Rheinheimera salexigens: one gene and its partners. Each later gene encodes a partner of the first gene's protein in a complex. Links are inferred from orthologs where the notes say so. Each region holds a gene or a part of one and is shown in the gene's direction. Other genes may lie near its edges. The genes, in order: accD, accA, accB and accC.

Region 1 (2,925 bases):
GGCTAAGCACTGTATAAATTTATGTTCTACGCTATAATCGCCGCGTTTTAACACAAGGGGTTAGTATGCGGATTGCATTAGGTATTGAATACGACGGCGCAGCGTTTTATGGCTGGCAACGGCAACTTGAAGTCAATAGCGTTCAACAAGAATTAGAAACTGCGTTATCAAAAATTGCCAACCAGCCAATAGTGGTGTTTTGTGCGGGCCGAACTGATGCTGGCGTGCATGCTACCGGACAAGTGGTTCATTTTGATAGCCCGGTAACACGAGACAATAGATCTTGGGTAATGGGCACTAATTCACAGTTACCTGATGCGGTTTCAGTCAGGTGGTCTAAGCCGGTAGCAGATGATTTTCATGCTCGCTTTAGCGCGACTGCTCGGCGTTATCGCTATATTATTTATAATCATAAATACCGTCCGGCAATTTTGCGCTCTGGATTAAGTCATTATCATCAAAAACTTGATACGGACTTGATGCAGCAAGGGGCCAATTATTTATTAGGTAAGCATGATTTTAGTGCGTTTAGAGCCTTGTATTGTCAATCCCGTTCGCCTGTGCGTACCTTGCATCACCTAACTATTACCAGGCATAACGACTATATTGTAATAGATATAAAAGCCAATGCGTTTTTGCATCATATGGTTCGCAATATTGCGGGTAGCTTACTTGAAGTGGGTATGCAGGTTAGGCCACCCGAGTGGATAGGCGAATTATTAGTGGAGAAAGATCGTGCCTTAGCCGCTGCAACGGCAAAGCCTGGTGGCTTATATTTAGTGGATGTTGACTATCCAGAACAATTTGCTATTCCAGCTTCAGTGGGTGGCCCATTGTTTTTGCCAGCCTAACCGCCACTACTAAGACCAGTTTTCTATGTCTTGTCTGGGGTGTTTTGTGCTTTAATACGCAATGTATATCGAATTTTCGGCGTTTTTAACGTTTTTACTATCGAGCGGACTCGGTAGTTAGCTATAGGAAACATTTATGAGTTGGTTAGAAAAAATTCTGCCTAGAACATCGTCATCTTCTTCTCGTCGAAATATACCTGAGGGTGTCTGGACTAAATGTACCTCTTGTGATGCCGTATTATACAAGGCAGATTTAGAGCGCAATCTTGGTGTGTGTCCAAAATGTGATCATCATATGCGGGTATCTGCAAGAACGCGGTTAAAAGACTTTTTAGATTCTAATAGCGGTAAAGAATTAGCCGCAGATCTTGAGCCACAAGACTTACTTAAGTTTAGAGACAGTAAGCGTTATAAAGATCGCTTAGTGGCAGCGCAAAAACAAACTAATGAAAAAGATGCCATGATTGTTATGCATGGTACTTTGCAACAAATGCCGATTGTGGTGGCGTCTTTTGAGTTTGAATTTATGGGCGGCTCTATGGCGTCTGTAGTGGGTGCTAAGTTTGTGGCAGGTGTTGACTATGCTATAGAACATAAAGTGCCCTTTGTCTGCTTTTCTGCCAGTGGCGGGGCGCGGATGCAAGAAGCTTTATTCTCGTTAATGCAAATGGCTAAAACCAGTGCAGCGTTAGCTAAGCTTAGTGAACAAGGACTGCCTTATATTTCGGTGTTAACGGACCCAACCATGGGCGGCGTATCCGCTAGCTTAGCCATGTTAGGGGATGTTAATATTGGTGAACCTAAAGCACTAATTGGTTTTGCAGGCCCCCGAGTTATAGAACAAACAGTGCGAGAGAAGTTACCTGAAGGTTTTCAGCGTAGTGAATTCTTATTAGATCACGGTGCAATTGATATGATAGTTGACCGGCGAAAAATGCGCGATACAATTGCCAGACTTGTCGCTAAATTTATGCAGTTGCCTGCTCCAGTTACGGAGACTGACGACGCTTAAGGGTTTATGTCAACTACAATCATAAATAGCCAATCGTGCCAGACCCTGGACGATTGGCTTTATTATATAGAGCAAAGCCATCCGATAGATAAAATTGAGCTGGGACTGGCGCGGGTAGAAGCTGTCGCTAATAAAGGCCAATTGCAACATTTGCCGGGTAAAAAAGTGCTGATTGCTGGCACCAATGGTAAAGGCACCACAGCACGCTGTATCGAGCAATTATTGCTGGCGCAAGGCGCGACAGTGGGCGTGTACAGTTCTCCCCATTTACTACGCTTTAACGAACGCTTACGAATTAATGGCCAAGATGTAGCCGATAATGACTGGGTTGCTGCTTTTGCTTATATTGAACAGTTACGCGGTGATATTGGCTTAACTTATTTTGAGTTCACGACTTTAGTAAGCTTTCATTTGTTGCGCCAAGCTAAGCTAGATTATTGCATCATTGAAGTTGGCTTAGGTGGGCGCTTAGACGCCACCAATATTATTCAACCTGATGTTAGCGTTATTACTACCATTGATTTAGACCATCAAGATTGGTTAGGCAATGATCGCAATGTTATTGGCCGGGAAAAAGCCGGGGTGTTTAGAGCCGATGCAGTTGCTGTTATTGGTGAGTTAGATGTGCCGCCCTCGGTGATAGCCTATGCTAAAGAGCTAAATTGTGACAGTCGAGTGGTTAATAAAGACTATACTTATAGCGTTACAGCGAACAGCTGGAGTTGGCACAGCGGTGATGATGCATATACTGACTTACCTTTACCTAGCATTCCAGCACAAAATATCGCGTGTAGCTTAGTCGTTTTGCAACAGCTACAACAATTACCTACCGCCAGCTTATTACGCGCTGAATTAAAAAATATTAGCTTAGTCGGGCGTATGCAGTGGTTACAATCTCAGCCTGCGATAATACTAGATGTAGCGCATAATCCGCAGTCTGCACAGTATTTGGCACAACAGTTGAGTCAGCTTAGTAGCCAATATAAACGTATTATTGCCTTAGTGGGTATGTTAAAAGATAAGGATATTGAGCATACTTTATTACCCTTGTTGCCAATAATG
Region 2 (2,848 bases), 1.6 Mb from region 1 along the record:
GGCTTTAGCGGCGACCTTAGAGCAAGCGATGAAAGCAGCCGATCAACATGCTAAAGCGCAAGCCGTTGGCCAAGATGACTTATTTGGCTTGCTTAGCCCAGAGCCTGGCGATAGCAGTGCTGCTTTTGTTCAAGTGGTCGCTTGGCCAGATGAAATATGGTTAGAGGGCGAACGAGAAGCATTAGGGCTATACTTAACCGGCCATCCAATTAATCGCTATTTAGAAGAACTACCGCGTTATTCATCTTGTCGTTTAAACGAGCTGCAACCAACGCGTAAAGATCAATCAGTACAAGTTGTTGGTTTAGTGGTGTCGGTGCGGGTAATCGTTAATAAAAAAGGCCGACGCTGGGCAATTGTTACGTTAGATGATAAATCTGCTCGCTTAGATGTGCGGTTTTTCCCTGATATGTTAGAAACTTTTGAAGAACTACTGCAAAAAGACGTTATTTTGGTGATAACGGGACAGGTCAGCTTTGATGATTTTAACGGTGGCCTTACAATGACCGGCCGCGATGTCAGTGAAATAACGCAAGTTCGAGAAAAATCTCTACGTTGTTTGAATATCACTGTACAATCAGCACAAATAGACCACAATTACCTGCAAAGATTACAGCAGGTACTCAGTGAATATAAGGCAGGTACCGTACCGGTTAATATCCGGTATCAGCGCCAGGAAGGCGAGGTGATGTTACAATTGGGTACCCCATGGTGGGTGACACCTGCCGACGCTTTGTTGCACCAGTTAAAACAATTGGCAACAATAGAACTGGAATTTAATTAATTAGGTAGTGACTGTCGATGATGCTGAATTATTTGGAGTTTGAGCAACCAATTGCTGAACTTGAAGCAAAAATAGACGAATTGCGTAACGTAAGTCGCAATGGCGATTACGATTTAGGCTTAGAAGAAGAAATTAATAAACTAAAAGAAAAAAGCCTAACGTTAACCAAAAAAGTGTTTGCTGAGCTAGGTGCTTGGCAAGTCGCGCAATTAGCGCGCCATCCACTAAGGCCCTATACGCTTGATTATATTAAGCATATGTTTACTGATTTTGATGACTTAGCCGGCGATCGCGCTTTTGCAAACGATCACGCTATTATTGGCGGTACAGCGCGCTTAGGCGAGCAACCGGTGATGATTATTGGTCATCAAAAAGGCCGTAATACTAAAGAAAAAATTAAACGTAACTTTGGTATGCCAAGACCAGAAGGCTATCGTAAAGCGTTACGCTTAATGGAAATGGCCGAACGGTTTAAAATGCCAATTTTAACCTTTATTGATACCCCTGGCGCTTATCCTGGTATTGGCGCAGAAGAGCGCGGCCAATCTGAAGCCATAGCTCGTAACTTAAAAGTGATGGCTGGTTTAAAAGTGCCAGTAGTCTGCACTGTTGTTGGCGAAGGTGGTTCAGGCGGTGCTTTAGCTATCGGTGTTGGCGATAAAGTGAATATGTTGCAATACAGTACTTACTCGGTTATTTCGCCAGAAGGCTGTGCATCTATTTTATGGAAAAGTGCTGAAAAAGCCCCTTTAGCCGCCGATGCTATGGGTATTACTGCAGCGCGGATCAAAGAATTAAAGCTGATTGACGAAGTAGTGCCAGAGCCATTAGGTGGCGCGCATCGCTCAGCAGAGCAAATGGCCAAAAATTTAAAACAAGTGTTACTGCAAGATTTAACGGTTTTAAATAAAATGAGCATAGATGACTTATTAGACCGTCGTTATAAGCGTCTAATGTCATACGGTTACTGTTAATCGTTAATTATTAATAGATAACAACTACTAAATTAAGCCAGCACCTAAGTGCTGGCTTTTTGTTATATATCTGGGATATTACGCTCTGGACTATCTAGCCTGTTTTTACTACGGAAGCCAAAGACTGAGTGAGTATGAGTACACTAAGCGCAGAAGTTTTATTAGACCAATTACTACAACAAGGGCTACAGCAAGGCTCTGAGCAACAGCAAACACTGCAAGCTGAGCACCAAGTGGTGTTAGCGCTCAGTGGTGGCTTAGATTCTATGGTACTGCTAGATTTGCTGGCTAAAGCGCGGCAACTGTGTGGCTTTAACTTGCAAGCGGTGTATATTAATCACGGTTTAAGCGCCAACGCAGCAGCATGGGCAGAATTTTGTCAGCAGCAATGTGCCCAGCGCCAAGTTGAGTTTACAGCAGTCAGTCTTAATCTTGAGGGGCGGCATAATTTAGAGGCCCGTGCCCGACAAGCTCGCTATGCAGCACTAAGCAACTTTATTCAGTCAGATAAACATGTGTTGCTAACCGCGCATCATGCTGATGATCAAATAGAAACGTTATTATTAGCCTTAAAGCGTGGAGCAGGCCCAGCCGGATTAAGCGGTATAGCCGCAACCAAAACTTTTGCAGCAGGGCAGATATTACGGCCATTACTCGCCTTTAGCCAAGCCCAATTGCAACAGTATGCTACCGAGCAGCAATTAAACTGGGTGGATGATGAAAGCAATGCCGACACCCAATATGAGCGCAATTTTATTCGTCATCAAGTGGCACCCTTATTACGTGAACGCTGGCCGCACTTTGCCAAAACGGCCAGTCGTAGTATGCAAATAGTGGCTAATATGCAGCAGTTGGCCGATCATTATACCGAGCAGTTTTATGCCAATGTAGTGCTTGATGACTGCTTACAATTAGCAGCGTTAGCGCAATATGTGCCGCTACAGCAAGATTTACTGATCCGGCGCTGGTTAGCCGCTAGTGGGCTTAATCCATCAGTACAATGGTTAGACACCTTATACCAAACAGTTATCCAAGCACGGGTCGATAGCAGCCCTATGCTGATGTTAGAAGGGTATAAAATCCGACGTTT
Region 3 (3,010 bases), 1.9 Mb from region 1 along the record:
CTGATTGCCGGAACGGTATTAATTCTGGCCTTTTTGATTTATTTATATCGGGTCATGTTTAACTTAACCAGTAGCAATGCCAAAGCGGTGTTATTGATACTAGGCCAAGGTTTACTTATTGCTAGCTTATGGTTAAACATCCAATATTGGTGGCCAACAGCCGCACCAACAGCGAACGCAACCAGCCAATCAAGCACTGAGTTTATCACCGTTGCGACCTTAGAAGAGTTACAGCAGCAGCTACAGCAAGCTGATGGTCGCTACAGCATGGTCGATTTATATGCTGACTGGTGTATTGCCTGTAAAGAGTTTGAACACTTAACTTTTTCTAAACCTGTGGTGCAAGCCCAAATGGAAAAAATGCAGCTTATTAAAGTCGATGTCACCAAAATGAGCCGCAAAGATCAGGCGATATTAGATAAATTTAACGTTTTAGGCTTACCGACTATTTTGTTTTTTACCCCAAATGAACAAGAGCTTAGCCAAGCTCGGGTAACCGGCTTTATGGCTGCAGGCGAGTTCGCAAGCCACTTACAGCAAATACAAAACTAAACTTTAGGCGGCGTTTCACCCTAAACGCCGCTCTCTTCTTCAGCCATTCTGTCTGATAAGACCAGTATTTTGCTGCCATTTGTCACGATTTCACTATAATAAGGCGCTATTGTTAAGCTAACTGTGCGGTTCGCGGTCACTTTTGATAACAGAAAAGCTAACTGAATTGACAACAGATGCAATTACAACCAAGCTTTGGCAAAATAATGCCGAAAAATAATAAGCGGGAAAATCGCAGCTATGTCAGCAAAATCGACGGCACCAAAATATAACGTGTTAGTTCTAAATGGACCAAATTTAAATATGCTGGGTGTTCGTGAACCCGCAGTATATGGCAGTGCAACCTTAACAGAAATTATCAACGACCTGACGGAACGGGCGAACGTGCTAAGTGTCGAACTGACACATCTGCAGTCAAATGCAGAGCATGAATTAGTTACTGCTATTCAGCAAAGCTTAGGTCAACAGGATTTCATTCTGTTTAATCCTGGCGCTTTTACTCATACTAGCATTGCGCTTCGCGACGCTTTGCTTGCTGTTGCAGTACCTTTTATTGAGATTCATATATCAAACGTGCATGCCCGGGAAAGCTTTCGTCGGCATTCATATTTATCTGATATTGCTAAAGGTGTAATTTGCGGCCTCGGGGCCAAGGGTTATCACTATGCACTTGACGCAGCAGTATCACTATTAAACACAACCAAATAGTCATAACTAAATCAGGCATAAGAAATGGATATTAGAAAGATAAAAAAACTAATCGAGCTACTAGAAGAATCTGGTATTACTGAGCTTGAAATCACTGAAGGTGAAGAATCGGTACGTATTAGCCGTCATGGTCCAGCACAGCATGCTCCAATGCAATACAGTATGCCAATGCAACAACAACAGCACCCGTTAGCGGTCGCGCCTCCAGTCGCAGCTGCGCCAGAAGCGCCAAAAGTGATTAGTGGCCATACTGTTAAATCACCTATGGTCGGTTCTTTCTATCGCGCCTCTTCTCCAACGGCCAAATCTTTCGTTGAAGTCGGCCAAACTGTTAATGTTGGCGATACCTTATGTATCGTAGAAGCCATGAAAATGATGAACCAAATCCAATCTGATAAAGCCGGAGTGGTTAAAGAAATTTTACTTGAAAACGGTGAGCCGGTTGAATTTGATCAACCTCTCTTTGTCATCGGCTAACGCAAAAGGCAGACTGATGCTAGAAAAAGTACTGATTGCCAACCGTGGCGAAATTGCATTGCGTATATTACGCGCTTGCAAAGAGCTTGGCATAAAAACGGTAGCGGTACACTCAACAGTGGATCGCAACTTAAAGCACGTTTTACTGGCCGACGAAACCATTTGTATTGGTCCTGGACCGTCGCCATTAAGCTATTTAAATATTCCGGCATTAATTGCCGCAGCTGAAGTAACCAATGCGCAAGCTATTCACCCAGGTTATGGTTTTTTAGCTGAGCGGGCCGACTTTGCTCAGCAAGTTGAAGAAAGTGGCCTTATCTTTATCGGACCTACGGCGGAATCTATTCGCACTATGGGTGATAAAGTTGCTGCCATTGAAGCGATGAAAAAAGCCGGTGTACCTTGTGTACCGGGTTCAGACGGCGCGCTGGGTGACGATGCAGACACCAATAAAACTATTGCTAAGCGCATTGGTTATCCGGTTATCGTTAAAGCCTCTGGCGGCGGCGGTGGTCGTGGTATGCGTGTGGTGCGTAGCGAAGAAGAGTTAGTTACTTCAATCGAAATGACTAAAGCTGAAGCTAAAGCTGCTTTTGGTAACGACATGGTCTATATGGAGAAGTTTTTAGAGAATCCTCGCCATGTTGAAATCCAAATCTTAGCCGATGGCCAAGGCAATGCTATTCATTTAGGTGAGCGTGATTGCTCGATGCAACGTCGCCACCAAAAAGTGGTAGAAGAAGCTCCTGCACCAGGTATCACTGAAGAATTACGTAAATTTATTGGTGATCGTTGTGTTGCTGCTTGTAAAGTGATGAATTATCGCGGTGCGGGTACTTTTGAGTTTTTATTTGAAAACGGTGAGTTTTTCTTTATCGAGATGAACACCCGAATTCAGGTAGAACACACTATTACTGAAATGATCACCGGTATCGATTTAATCAAAGAGCAACTGCGTATCGCATCTGGTATGCCGCTGACGCTTAAGCAAGAAGATATTGTTATTCGTGGCCATGCCATTGAATGTCGTATCAATGCTGAAGATGCTAAAACCTTTATGCCATCACCCGGCACTATTACCCGCTTCCACCCGCCAGGTGGTAACGGTATTCGTTGGGATTCGCATATTTATTCAAATTATACTGTGCCGCCAAATTACGATTCCATGGTCGGTAAATTAATAACGTATGGCGAAAGTCGTGATATCGCCTTAGCGCGGATGCGTAATGCGTTAGATGAGTTATTAATTGAAGGTATTAAAACCAACATTGAT
Region 4 (2,877 bases), 1.9 Mb from region 1 along the record:
AAACGTGCATGCCCGGGAAAGCTTTCGTCGGCATTCATATTTATCTGATATTGCTAAAGGTGTAATTTGCGGCCTCGGGGCCAAGGGTTATCACTATGCACTTGACGCAGCAGTATCACTATTAAACACAACCAAATAGTCATAACTAAATCAGGCATAAGAAATGGATATTAGAAAGATAAAAAAACTAATCGAGCTACTAGAAGAATCTGGTATTACTGAGCTTGAAATCACTGAAGGTGAAGAATCGGTACGTATTAGCCGTCATGGTCCAGCACAGCATGCTCCAATGCAATACAGTATGCCAATGCAACAACAACAGCACCCGTTAGCGGTCGCGCCTCCAGTCGCAGCTGCGCCAGAAGCGCCAAAAGTGATTAGTGGCCATACTGTTAAATCACCTATGGTCGGTTCTTTCTATCGCGCCTCTTCTCCAACGGCCAAATCTTTCGTTGAAGTCGGCCAAACTGTTAATGTTGGCGATACCTTATGTATCGTAGAAGCCATGAAAATGATGAACCAAATCCAATCTGATAAAGCCGGAGTGGTTAAAGAAATTTTACTTGAAAACGGTGAGCCGGTTGAATTTGATCAACCTCTCTTTGTCATCGGCTAACGCAAAAGGCAGACTGATGCTAGAAAAAGTACTGATTGCCAACCGTGGCGAAATTGCATTGCGTATATTACGCGCTTGCAAAGAGCTTGGCATAAAAACGGTAGCGGTACACTCAACAGTGGATCGCAACTTAAAGCACGTTTTACTGGCCGACGAAACCATTTGTATTGGTCCTGGACCGTCGCCATTAAGCTATTTAAATATTCCGGCATTAATTGCCGCAGCTGAAGTAACCAATGCGCAAGCTATTCACCCAGGTTATGGTTTTTTAGCTGAGCGGGCCGACTTTGCTCAGCAAGTTGAAGAAAGTGGCCTTATCTTTATCGGACCTACGGCGGAATCTATTCGCACTATGGGTGATAAAGTTGCTGCCATTGAAGCGATGAAAAAAGCCGGTGTACCTTGTGTACCGGGTTCAGACGGCGCGCTGGGTGACGATGCAGACACCAATAAAACTATTGCTAAGCGCATTGGTTATCCGGTTATCGTTAAAGCCTCTGGCGGCGGCGGTGGTCGTGGTATGCGTGTGGTGCGTAGCGAAGAAGAGTTAGTTACTTCAATCGAAATGACTAAAGCTGAAGCTAAAGCTGCTTTTGGTAACGACATGGTCTATATGGAGAAGTTTTTAGAGAATCCTCGCCATGTTGAAATCCAAATCTTAGCCGATGGCCAAGGCAATGCTATTCATTTAGGTGAGCGTGATTGCTCGATGCAACGTCGCCACCAAAAAGTGGTAGAAGAAGCTCCTGCACCAGGTATCACTGAAGAATTACGTAAATTTATTGGTGATCGTTGTGTTGCTGCTTGTAAAGTGATGAATTATCGCGGTGCGGGTACTTTTGAGTTTTTATTTGAAAACGGTGAGTTTTTCTTTATCGAGATGAACACCCGAATTCAGGTAGAACACACTATTACTGAAATGATCACCGGTATCGATTTAATCAAAGAGCAACTGCGTATCGCATCTGGTATGCCGCTGACGCTTAAGCAAGAAGATATTGTTATTCGTGGCCATGCCATTGAATGTCGTATCAATGCTGAAGATGCTAAAACCTTTATGCCATCACCCGGCACTATTACCCGCTTCCACCCGCCAGGTGGTAACGGTATTCGTTGGGATTCGCATATTTATTCAAATTATACTGTGCCGCCAAATTACGATTCCATGGTCGGTAAATTAATAACGTATGGCGAAAGTCGTGATATCGCCTTAGCGCGGATGCGTAATGCGTTAGATGAGTTATTAATTGAAGGTATTAAAACCAACATTGATTTACATAAAATCATTATGAATGATAGCGGCTTCCGTCAGGGTGGCACTAACATTCACTACCTAGAGAAAAAACTTGGTATAGCCTAGTGTTTTAATCACTTTGTTAAACTCTGAGTTTACTCACAGATTAAAGGCCGCAATAGCGGCCTTTTTGTTATAATAGCCAAAATAAAATTAGCTACGAGACGAATTATGCCTTGGATCCAACTGCGCGTTAACACCACTGAACTAAAAGCCGAACAAGTTAGCGATATGCTAATGGGCTGGGGTGCTCAAGCCGTAAGCTTTTTAGACGCGCACGACACGCCCATATACGAGCCTATGCCGGGCGAAGTTATCTATTGGACCAACACCATAGTCGTGGGCTTATTTGACGCTGAACACCCAATGGCTGAGGTTATTAGCCAATTGCAAAATGTATCCTTTTTTAAACATGGCCTAGAATACAAACTTGAGCAATTAGAAGATAAAGACTGGGAACGCGAGTGGATGGATAATTTTCATCCGATTAAATTTGGCGAGCGGTTATGGGTATGCCCTAGCTGGCGTGATATTCCAGATCCCACCGCCGTTAATGTGATGCTAGACCCTGGCCTTGCGTTTGGTACTGGTACCCACCCCACTACTGCCCTATGCATGCAATGGTTAGATCAAGTGATCCAACCTGATCAAACCGTGGTCGATTTTGGCTGTGGCTCAGGCATTCTAGGTATTGCAGCCCTTAAACTAGGTGCAAAACGGGTCGTGGGTATCGACATAGACCCGCAGGCTATAGAAGCCAGTGGCAAAAATGCTGAGCGCAATAATGTTGCAGGCCAAATTGAACTGTACTTACCTAAAGATCAACCCAAGCTTGAAGCTGATGTCGTCGTTGCCAATATTTTAGCTGGCCCATTGGCAGATTTAAAAAATATTATTAGTGCTTACGTTAAGCCAGGTGGTTTATTAGCATTATCTGGGATCTTAACTAGCCAAGCCCACGTTGTTA

The links.
Region 2: the proteins of accD (region 1) and accA are in contact, whole or in part, in a solved structure (PDB 8UXZ), measured with the Escherichia coli proteins. The link is inferred for Rheinheimera salexigens from one-to-one orthologs.
Region 3: the proteins of accD (region 1) and accB are in contact, whole or in part, in a solved structure (PDB 8UXZ), measured with the Escherichia coli proteins. The link is inferred for Rheinheimera salexigens from one-to-one orthologs.
Region 4: the proteins of accD (region 1) and accC are in contact, whole or in part, in a solved structure (PDB 8UXZ), measured with the Escherichia coli proteins. The link is inferred for Rheinheimera salexigens from one-to-one orthologs.

What each region holds. Positions count from the first base shown.
Region 1 is NZ_MKEK01000001.1:1,415,075-1,417,999, forward strand. The notes cover bases 74-2,925. They hold accD (acetyl-CoA carboxylase, carboxyltransferase subunit beta), read left to right. Parts: upstream 74-987; coding sequence 988-1,863; downstream 1,864-2,925. Other genes in these bases: truA (tRNA pseudouridine(38-40) synthase TruA), read left to right, coding at 74-851; folC (bifunctional tetrahydrofolate synthase/dihydrofolate synthase), read left to right, coding at 1,870-2,925. Also shown: more of truA, read left to right, coding at 66-73.
Region 2 is NZ_MKEK01000001.1:3,054,110-3,056,957, reverse strand. The notes cover bases 5-2,779. They hold accA (acetyl-CoA carboxylase carboxyl transferase subunit alpha), read left to right. Parts: upstream 5-801; coding sequence 802-1,758; downstream 1,759-2,779. Other genes in these bases: tilS (tRNA lysidine(34) synthetase TilS), read left to right, coding at 1,893-2,779; dnaE (DNA polymerase III subunit alpha), read left to right, coding at 5-784. In the rest of the region: more of dnaE, read left to right, coding at 1-4; more of tilS, read left to right, coding at 2,780-2,848. UniProt on the Escherichia coli protein: Component of the acetyl coenzyme A carboxylase (ACC) complex. First, biotin carboxylase catalyzes the carboxylation of biotin on its carrier protein (BCCP) and then the CO(2) group is transferred by the carboxyltransferase to acetyl-CoA to form malonyl-CoA.
Region 3 is NZ_MKEK01000001.1:3,296,370-3,299,379, forward strand. What follows is about bases 74-3,010. They hold accB (acetyl-CoA carboxylase biotin carboxyl carrier protein), read left to right. Parts: upstream 74-1,284; coding sequence 1,285-1,737; downstream 1,738-3,010. Other genes in these bases: BI198_RS15235 (protein-disulfide reductase DsbD), read left to right, coding at 74-552; aroQ (type II 3-dehydroquinate dehydratase), read left to right, coding at 793-1,260; accC (acetyl-CoA carboxylase biotin carboxylase subunit), read left to right, coding at 1,754-3,010. Also shown: more of BI198_RS15235, read left to right, coding at 1-73. UniProt on the Escherichia coli protein: This protein is a component of the acetyl coenzyme A carboxylase complex; first, biotin carboxylase catalyzes the carboxylation of the carrier protein and then the transcarboxylase transfers the carboxyl group to form malonyl-CoA.
Region 4 is NZ_MKEK01000001.1:3,297,491-3,300,367, forward strand. What follows is about bases 1-2,804. They hold accC (acetyl-CoA carboxylase biotin carboxylase subunit), read left to right. Parts: upstream 1-632; coding sequence 633-1,976; downstream 1,977-2,804. Other genes in these bases: aroQ (type II 3-dehydroquinate dehydratase), read left to right, coding at 1-139; accB (acetyl-CoA carboxylase biotin carboxyl carrier protein), read left to right, coding at 164-616; prmA (50S ribosomal protein L11 methyltransferase), read left to right, coding at 2,082-2,804. In the rest of the region: more of prmA, read left to right, coding at 2,805-2,877. UniProt on the Escherichia coli protein: This protein is a component of the acetyl coenzyme A carboxylase complex; first, biotin carboxylase catalyzes the carboxylation of the carrier protein and then the transcarboxylase transfers the carboxyl group to form malonyl-CoA.